DNA from 3 places in the Clostridium sp. USBA 49 genome. Region 1 is predicted to be linked to each of the others. Evidence: riboswitches for the same ligand, from Rfam matches in the RefSeq annotation. Region 1 holds a riboswitch; each other region holds the start of a gene.
The links. A riboswitch is a leader RNA that binds a small molecule or an ion and turns the genes downstream of it on or off. The one in region 1 is predicted to bind S-adenosylmethionine.
Positions count from the first base shown of each region.

Region 2: it holds a riboswitch for S-adenosylmethionine, as region 1 does, so the genes downstream of both, metF (methylenetetrahydrofolate reductase [NAD(P)H]) here and metA (homoserine O-acetyltransferase MetA) in region 1, are expected to answer to the same signal.
Region 3: it holds a riboswitch for S-adenosylmethionine, as region 1 does, so the genes downstream of both, metK (methionine adenosyltransferase) here and metA (homoserine O-acetyltransferase MetA) in region 1, are expected to answer to the same signal.

Region 1 covers NZ_FUYD01000002.1:8,681-11,974, reverse strand. The annotation lists gene B5D11_RS01960 (PrkA family serine protein kinase) at 1-1,503, opposite strand, end outside; SAM riboswitch class I at 1,668-1,785, shown strand; gene metA (homoserine O-acetyltransferase MetA) at 1,913-2,833, shown strand; gene B5D11_RS01950 (MFS transporter) at 2,913-3,294, opposite strand, start outside.
Region 2 covers NZ_FUYD01000008.1:108,053-111,346, reverse strand. The annotation lists gene B5D11_RS08965 (ROK family protein) at 1-73, shown strand, start outside; gene B5D11_RS12980 (hypothetical protein) at 217-348, opposite strand; gene B5D11_RS08955 (amidohydrolase) at 546-1,697, shown strand; SAM riboswitch class I at 1,828-1,939, shown strand; gene metF (methylenetetrahydrofolate reductase [NAD(P)H]) at 2,018-2,917, shown strand; gene metH (methionine synthase) at 2,937-3,294, shown strand, end outside.
Region 3 covers NZ_FUYD01000004.1:180,834-184,127, reverse strand. The annotation lists gene yyaC (spore protease YyaC) at 1-338, opposite strand, end outside; gene B5D11_RS05945 (hypothetical protein) at 535-1,227, shown strand; SAM riboswitch class I at 1,464-1,563, shown strand; gene metK (methionine adenosyltransferase) at 1,635-2,813, shown strand; gene B5D11_RS05935 (hypothetical protein) at 2,916-3,164, shown strand.

The DNA.
Region 1 (3,294 bases):
AAATAAACTTTCTGCCTGTTCTTTAAAACTAATTATAAAAGCTTTAGTAATTTCTTTTTCCAATGTTTTATTGTATTCTTTTCTAATAGTATCTTGTACAAATGTTAAATATTTCTTTTTTTCATCCTCTGCTATATCAAGTTCTTTAACTGATTTTATAATACTTTCCATAATACTAAGAGGATTTATACAATTATGCTCTGAATTTGATAAAGCATTATCTATAGCTTTAATAACAAATCTTGTTGAAATACCACTCATGCCCTCTCTCATACCAGCTTCTTCTCTAAGTTCTTCTATATCTATCTTTTTAGTAGTTCCCTTTTCTACTATTTCATCACCATTATAAATCTTTAACTTTGTCATAGGATCAACTTTAGCAGAAGGTGTAAGTCTTGAAAGTACAGCAAACATAGCTGCAGTTTCTATAGTATGTGGCGCTATATGTGCCTTAAAATTACTCTTTTTAAGTATCTTTTCATATATTTTTATTTCTTCATTTAATTCTAAACAATAAGGAACTTCTATTTTAACGATTCTATCTAAAATAGCCTCATTTGTATGATCTGACTTAAATTTATTCCATTCAGCTTCGTTTGAATGAGCTAAAATAACTCCATCAAAATATATCATTGAACCTTTCCCTGGAGATGGTATAGATTTTTCTTGAGTAGCAGTTATTATAGTATGCAAATACTCTACATCATTTTTGAACACCTCTATAAATTCAACCATACCTCTATTACCTACATTAAAAGCACCATTTAATGAAAAAATACGTGGATCATCCTCTGGATACATATCCATTTTAGATATATCTATAGAGCCTGTAAGTATAGAAGTATCTTGATTATTAGGATCAACAGGAGGAACAACTCCTATTCCTTTTCTTGATCTTATAGAAAATGTATTTTTTACTACAGGAACTTTTTCAAATTGTCCATCATATTCATTAAGCAATCTATATCTGCATACAGGACACAAATCTCCTTCTATCTGAACCCCTAAAATTTCCTCAAACTCCTTTCTTAAATGTTTTGGAATTAAATGTAGTGGTTCTTCTGACATAGGGCAACCTTTAATCGAATATATAGGTGGTGCAGATTCTAATGCCTTTTTTAAAGCTTCTACAATAGAAGATTTACCAGCACCTACAGGTCCTACAAGATATAATACCTGTCTTGACTCCTCACCTTTCATAGATGCAGCATGAAAATAATTTACTAGCTTCATAATTACTTTATCTATTCCAAAAAAATCATCTTTAAAAAAATTATAGCGTTTTATTGTTTCATTGCCATATATCTTTCTAATTCTTTGATTTTCTTCAGGCTTTAGTATTTCAAAGCCTTTTTCCATAATAATGTCATACATTCTTTTATGTGCAAGTTTTGCTACATCAGGGTTTTCTTTGACTATCTCAAGATAGTCAAGCATGGTACCTTCAAATTTATTTTTCTTTTGTTGCTCTCTATCATTATTTATTAATTCCTTAAAATCCATATATGGTACCTCCAAAAATTATGTTTAATATATTTTATTTTTCAATGACGGTATTTTATGACTTTAATTTCATAAATTAAAATAAAAATTTAAAATGTATTACTATTGACAATTTCACCTCTATAATGTAAGATGTTTTCATCTGAATATTTATTAATTTAATGTTCTTATCTAGAGAAGCGGAGGGACTGGCCCTATGAAGCTCGACAACCGGCATTATACTTATAATGCATCGGTGTCAATTCCTGCAGAATAAATTATATTTATTCTGAAAGATAGGAAATCAGCAAATAATGAAAATTATATTTTCAAGGTTGGTTTTCCTGTCTTAGAAAGCTAACCTTTATTTTTTTTACTTTTTTATGTTTAATGTGGTTACAAAAGCAAACAGAATTGAGAGGTGATTACTATTCCTATAAAAATAAAAGACGATTTACCAGCTGCTGAAATTTTATATAATGAAAATATATTTGTAATGCCTGAAAGCAAGGCTTTTCATCAAGATATTCGTCCTTTAAAAATAGCTATTTTAAATCTTATGCCTACTAAAATTACCACAGAAGTTCAACTTTTAAGACTTATTGCTAATACTTCTTTACAAATTGAGGTTGAATTATTACATCCTAAAAGTCATATTTCTAAAAATACTTCAGAAGAATATTTAATGACATTTTATAAAACATTTGATGAAATAAAAGATCAAAAATTTGATGGATTAATCATTACAGGTGCTCCTGTCGAACAAATGCCTTTTGAAGAGGTTAATTATTGGGATGAATTAAAAGATATAATGGACTGGAGTATACATAATGTATATTCTACATTCCATATATGTTGGGGTGCTCAGGCTGGATTATATCATCATTATAATATTCCAAAATATGCTCTTAAAGAAAAAATGTTTGGTATATTCGAGCATAAGATTTTAAAGGAAAATATACCATTACTTAGAGGCTTTGATGATAAATTTTTTGCGCCACACTCTAGGCATACTGAAGTAAGAAAAGAAGATATTGAGAAAATTCCTGAATTATCTATATTGTCAGAATCTGACGAAGCTGGCGTATATATAGTTGCAAATAAAAATGGAAGACAAATTTTTGTTACAGGTCATTCAGAATACGATCCTTTAACATTAAAAGCAGAATATGATCGCGATATTGCTAAAGGCCTTAATATAAAAGTTCCTAAAAATTATTTTCCAGATGATAATCCATTAAACAAGCCAGTAGTTAAATGGAGAAGTCATGCTAATTTATTATTCTCAAATTGGCTTAATTATTATGTTTATCAAAATACACCTTATGATTTAAGTAAGCTTAATAATTAAATAATTTAAAATAAAAAAGCAGCAGTTTAAATAGACTTTTATTAAACTGGTGCTTTTTTATTTTAAATTATATTGTATACTATTGTGCTTTTTCTAATTCTTCTTCTAATTCTTCTTCCCAATCTGGTTCTTTACCTCTTAAATAAGAAATTACAGCTGCTATAATGCTAAAAATAAAAGATATTGTAAATGCAGTTCTAAGTCCTAATACAAATTGATCGACTGCAATACCTTTAGAACCTACCTGTGTACCTACAAACAATGCCTGCATTGCTTCTTGTGATATACTTGAAGATACTATAGCCATTGAAATTGCTATACTTAATACATTACCTGCATTATTAGCCATTGTTCTTAATCCTGCTGCTATACCTCTTTTATCAGCTGGTACCATACCCATTATTGAGCTTGTATTTGGAGAAAAAAACATTCCTGATCCAAATCCCATTATAAGCATCCAA
Region 2 (3,294 bases), on a different contig from region 1:
AATTGTTCCAGCAGCTTTAGGAAAAGATGCTGGAGTTATAGGAGCTGTAGCTTTAGCTTTATTAGAGGGATAAAAATTAATACATAATCTTGTTACAGTTTTTATTTGTATGTTGGGTTGAAACAGTAGAGCAAATACCTATAAATGTTAAATATACTAATCCATGAATAAGTTTTGGTATATATATGTAGGCATAGAAAAAGAAGAACTTATAGCCTAAAACACAGATGTTTCAATAGGAGTAGACATAGGACTAAAAGATTTAACAATAGTTTCAAATATAGATAAATCATTTAAAAACATTAATAAAACTAAAGAAGTTAAAAAGAAAGCAGAAATAAGTTTCAAGGAAATATGAAGATGGAAAAGTTCAAATAGGAAAGGAAGGTGAAAACCGTTATAAATTTACTAAAACTAATAACATTAAAAATCAAGGATTTAAGCCTTTGGAACAACATATCAAACTGGAGTAGTCTTATGACAAAACAGGTTGCATTGAATAAGGAATAAATCTCTAAATAGTAGATTTTATGTAACGGCTTAAAATGTTATTAATTAAAAATGGAACAATTCTTACTATGGCTAGTGATATTATTGAAAATGGAGAAGTCTTAATTGATAAAGGGAAAATCATAAAAGTAGGGCAAAATATAAATGTATCTTCAAATTGTGAAATATTTGATGCTGAAGGCGGTTTTGTTATGCCTGGTATAATCGATGCTCATTGTCATATAGGAATGTGGGAAGATGGTCTTGGCTTTGAAGGTGATGATGGGAATGAAATTACGGATCCTGTTACTCCACAGCTTAGGGCTATTGATGCAATTAATCCTATGGATAGAGCTTTTAAAGAAGCTTATGAAAATGGTATAACATGTGTATGTACAGGACCTGGAAGTGCTAATGTTATAGGAGGACAATTTGCAACAATTAAAACTAAAGGTAAAAGAATAGATGATATGATAGTTCAGGAACCAGCAGCAATGAAAGTTGCTTTTGGTGAAAATCCTAAAAGATGCTATAATTCAAAAAAACAAACACCATCAACTCGAATGGCAACAGCATCTATATTAAGAGAATATCTTTTTAAGACTAAAAATTATATAAAAAACAAAGATAAAAATGAAAATTTTGATATGAAACTTGAAAGCTTAATACCAGTTGTAAATGGAGAACTAAATGTAAAAGCTCATGCTCATAGAGCAGACGATATTTTTACTGCTATTCGTATTGCTAATGAGTTTGGTCTTAAAATGACTATAGAGCATTGTACAGAAGGACATTTAATTGCAGATGAACTTGCTAAAGAAGGATATGCTGCAATAGTTGGACCATCACTTACAACTAGAAGTAAAGTTGAGTTAAAAGAATTGAGTTTTGAAACTCCTAAAGCTTTATATAAAGCAGGTGTAAAAATAGCTTTAATGACAGATCATCCTGTAATACCAGTACATTATCTTCCTATGTGTGCTGCATTAGCAGTAAAAGCAGGATTAGATGAGGAAGCTGCACTTAAAGCAATAACTATAAATCCAGCAGAAATACTTGGTATTTCTCATAGAGTAGGATCTATTGAAATAGGTAAAGATGCAGACATTGTGGTATTTAACAAACATCCTTTTGATATTTATGCTAAAACTAAATTAGTTTTAATAGATGGAGAAATTGCATTTATAGATACTAAGCATAAAAATTAAAAATAATTTAGTAAAATAATAATTTTATTAAAAATATATTTTATGATTAAATTTTATATGAATAAAAATAAATTCATTGACATTTTTGCTGTATTAATTTAAAATAAACATAAAATTTAATATTATTCTTTTCTTATCAAGAGAGGCGGAGGGACTGGCCCTAAGAAGCCCGACAACCTATGTCATTTTAAGACAAAAGGTGTCAATTCCAGCAGAGATGTATTATTTCTGAGAGATAAGGGAAATAGTAAAATAAGAAATTAACGCTATTTTTCTTTCCGAAAGTAGCGTTTATTTTTATATAAAAAGGGGGCACTAAAATGCAAATAAAAAATATTTATAAAAAGAAAAAACCTATTATTTCTTTTGAGATTTTTCCTCCTAAAAAGGAAAGTCCTGTAGACACTATATATGATACAATAGAATCTTTAAAAGACTTAAAACCAGATTTTATAAGTGTAACCTATGGGGCAGGTGGAAGCACTAGAGATAAAACTATAGAAATTGCATCATTAATAAAGAATAAATATTATATTGAGACTTTAGCACATTTAACTTGTATATCATTAACAGAAGAAAAACTTCAAAAATTTATAGAAGAATTAAAAGAAAATAATATTCAAAACATTATGGCTCTTAGAGGAGATTTACCTCAAAATTTTAATGAAGAGTTATTTCAAAAAAGCCAGTATAAATATGCAAGTGATTTAATAAAGTCCATAAAAAAAGATGATGAAATATGTATAGGTGGGGCATGTTATCCTGAAGGGCATTTCGAGTGTAGCAGTTTAGAAAAAGATATTGAAAATTTAAAAATAAAAGTGGATTCAGGAGCAGATTTTCTTATAACTCAGCTTTTTTTTGATAATGAAAGTTTTTATAGATTTATTGATTTAGCTTATAAAAAAGGAATTAATGTGCCAATTTCTGCTGGAATAATGCCTGTTACAAATAAAAAACAAATTGAACGTATGATCTCTTTAAGTGGAGCATCTTTACCAGCTAAATTTTCAAGAATTATGGCTAAATATGAGAATAACCCTCAAGCATTAAAAGAAGCAGGTATTGTTTATGCTACTGAACAAATTATTGATTTGCTCTCTTGGGGAATAGATGGAATTCATTTATATACTATGAATCGTCCAGAAACAGTAAGAAGAATTATTCAAAATATATCTAATATAAGAGAAGCTTTAGAATATAAGGATAATATTAACTAAAACACAAGGGGGCTTTTAAGTGAAACTAAATATAGAAGATTGCTTAAAAAAAAGAATATTAATTTTAGATGGAGCTATGGGAACTGTTATACAAAAACTAAATTTAAGTGAAGAAGATTTTAGAGGAAATTTAACTGTTAAAATTAACCAAAAAGGTAATAATGATATATTAAATTTAACTCAGCCTGATGTTATAAGAGATATTCATAAATCTTATTTAGAAGCAGGAGCGGATATAATAGAAACTAATACATTTAATTCTAATAGAATATCTCAATCAGATTATGGGTTAGAAGATAAAATTTATGATTTAAACTATTATGGTGCAAAAATAGCAAGAGAAATGGCAGATTTTTATAGTTTAAAAGATAGCTTAA
Region 3 (3,294 bases), on a different contig from region 1:
ATAGGATAATCTCGTGCTTGAATTTCACCTATACTATCATCATCTCCTAAGCAGGCATCTATACCAATAATATTAGCTTTAGGAAAAAGAGTTTTTATTTCAGAGAGCTTTTTATCAATATTCAAAGCATGAATAGGTTCTGATATTGTACCAAATACGGGTAACGGGAAAAACTTTTCTTTTAAAAAAGTTCCTACTAATGGTCCCAAACAATCCCCTATACATCTATCTGTACCTATACATACAATAACTGTATTTTCATCCATATAATTCTTTAGGAAATTTGCAATTTCGTAATAAGCTAGTGGGTTTTTATAATGAGTTTTAACTTTACTCAACAAATAACCTCCTTATCATATTGATTTTTTATTAAAAAGAGATTAATATCTATCAATATTCAGTAGCCAATAAAGTTCATTCTACTTATATTGTAATAAACTATTTAATAATATATATGCTGTTAAATATAAAAATATTAAGAATGAATAAAAATATTAAATAAGGTGATACTAATACGATGAGGTGGTTTTATTTATGTCTAAAAAATTTTATTCTGTAATTGTTATATTTTTTACTATTATATATACAGTTGCAACTGTATATACAAATAAAGATTATTTAAACGAAAAATATAGTATTAATCAAATAAATATTTTTCAAAATATTAAAAAAATTAATGTACAAACTATTTTACCTAAAAAGAGTAAAAATTTAAATAATAATATTAAAAATACTCAAACTTCTGAAAAAGAAAAAATAGCAGATAGTAATGAAAAAAATATAAAATTTTCTCCATTACCTAAAAGCGTAATAAGATTTAAATTTGATAGAGCTTATAAAGATGAAAAAGAATTATTAGATGCATTAAAAGAAGAGAATACTACAAATTTAAATAATAGCTTAGCTGATAATAAACTAAAAGAAAGCAATAAAGAAAATAATAATAAAGAAATAAATCAAAACAATAATAAAGAAAATACAGAGGAAAATTTATCAGTGTTTAATAATTCAATTAATAAAAATAATGTACTTATAACAGATTTAGATAAAGAAAAAATACTGACTGTTTCAAAAACATTGTCCCCTATAGATCAGAGTAAAATAGAGGAATATATAAATAATGCAGATATAATAAATGCATTAAATTTGTTAAAGCAGAGACTTTCAGATAAAGAATATGAAAATATTAAAAATATAGAAGAAAAATATAAAAAAATTAAATCTTAAACTATTTAAATTTTAGAATATTAAATTTTTTATAATTTTAACTTATTTAAAAACTTTAGTACTTTGTTTTATAATTCTAAGATATCTAAAAAGTTTAGTATTTGAAAATTATTAGTTTGATATTATAAATAATATTTTGAGTATAATAACTACAAAATAGCTTATTCGATAAATATTGACAGAAATTTTTTACTGTGATATTATGTACTAGAATTAAAAGTAATCCAAATTATAATCTCTTATCAAGAGAGGTGGAGGGAGATGGCCCTGTGAAGCCCGGCAACCAGTTTTACAACAAAGGTGCCAATTCCAGCAGTATTTACTGCAAGATAAGAGGATACGTTAATCGTGCCTCTTCGTTATGAAGGGGTTTTATTTTTTATGTAGCATAGGAGGGAAATTTATAAATGAGAAGATTATTCACTTCTGAATCTGTTACAGAAGGACATCCAGATAAAATTTGTGACCAAATTTCTGACGCTGTATTAGATGAAATATTATCTCGTGATCCAAATGCTAGAGTAGCTTGCGAAACTGCAGTTACAACAGGAATGGTTTTAGTTATGGGAGAGATATCTACTAATTGTTATGTAGATATACCTAAAATAGTAAGAAAGACTATACAAGATATAGGATATACCAGAGCTAAATATGGTTTTGATTGTGATACTTGTTCTGTATTAACTTCTATAGATGAGCAATCTCCAGATATAGCAATGGGAGTAAATGAAGCATTTGAGGCAAAAAAAGGAGAAATGGATAAGATAGATGCCATTGGAGCTGGAGACCAAGGTATGATGTTTGGTTTCGCTACAAATGAAACAGAAGAATATATGCCTCTTGCAATTTCTTTAGCACACAAAATGGCAAGAAGACTTTCAGAAGTTAGGAAAAATGGAACTTTATCTTATTTAAGACCAGATGGAAAAACACAAGTTACTGTAGAATATGAAGATGATAAGCCAATTAGAATAGATACAATTGTTATATCCACTCAGCATGATTCAGAAGTAACAAGAGAACAAATAGAAAAAGATTTAATGGAACATGTTATAAATAAAGTAGTTTCAGCAGATCTTTTAGATGAAAATACAAAATACTTCATAAATCCAACAGGAAGATTTGTTGTTGGAGGACCACAAGGAGATTCTGGTCTTACTGGAAGAAAGATTATAGTTGATACTTATGGTGGATATGGAAGACATGGCGGTGGTGCTTTTTCAGGTAAAGATCCAACAAAAGTAGATAGATCTGGAGCTTATGCAGCAAGATATGTTGCTAAAAATTTAGTTGCTGCTGGTGTAGCTGATAAGTTAGAAGTAGAAATTGCTTATGCTATAGGAGTTGCAAAACCAGTATCTATAGAGGTTGATACATTTGGAACTGGAAAAATTTCAGATGATAAAATTATAGAAATTATAAATAAAGTATTTGATTTAAGACCTGCTGCTATAATAAAAAATCTAGACTTAAGAAGACCAATATATAAACAAACTGCAGCTTATGGACATTTTGGTAGAACGGATTTAGACCTTCCATGGGAAAGATTAGATAAAGTTAATGAAATTAAAGAATATATACAATAAAGACTGCAAATAAGCAGTCTTTATTGTATAACTAATATTTAATAAATAAATTATTTTAAATTGTCAATACTCTTAATATATAAAAAGAAAAGAGGTATTACTATGAAATTAGCTAAATTTTTTCATATAATAAGGGTAACTTTTTCAAAAGCATTTATATTAATAGCTATAGTACTTTTAGGAAGTGCAATTCTTTCTATATATTCTTTTATAAATTTTATAAATAAAATAGCTCTTGTTTTCAAAATAAATCCAAGTTTTTTTATATCATTATTTATAATTTTAATAACCATACCTTTAATATCTTATTTTTTAGAAAAAAGATTAAATTCTTATTTTAAAGAAAAATAGAATAATTAATCTATAAAATATTTTTAATAATTAAGTGCTATTTATTTATAAAAATAGATTTTTAAAATAGATAAATATAGTGAAACTTAACCTAAAATATAATAAAAGGGTAGTTTAGCTATTATAGTAA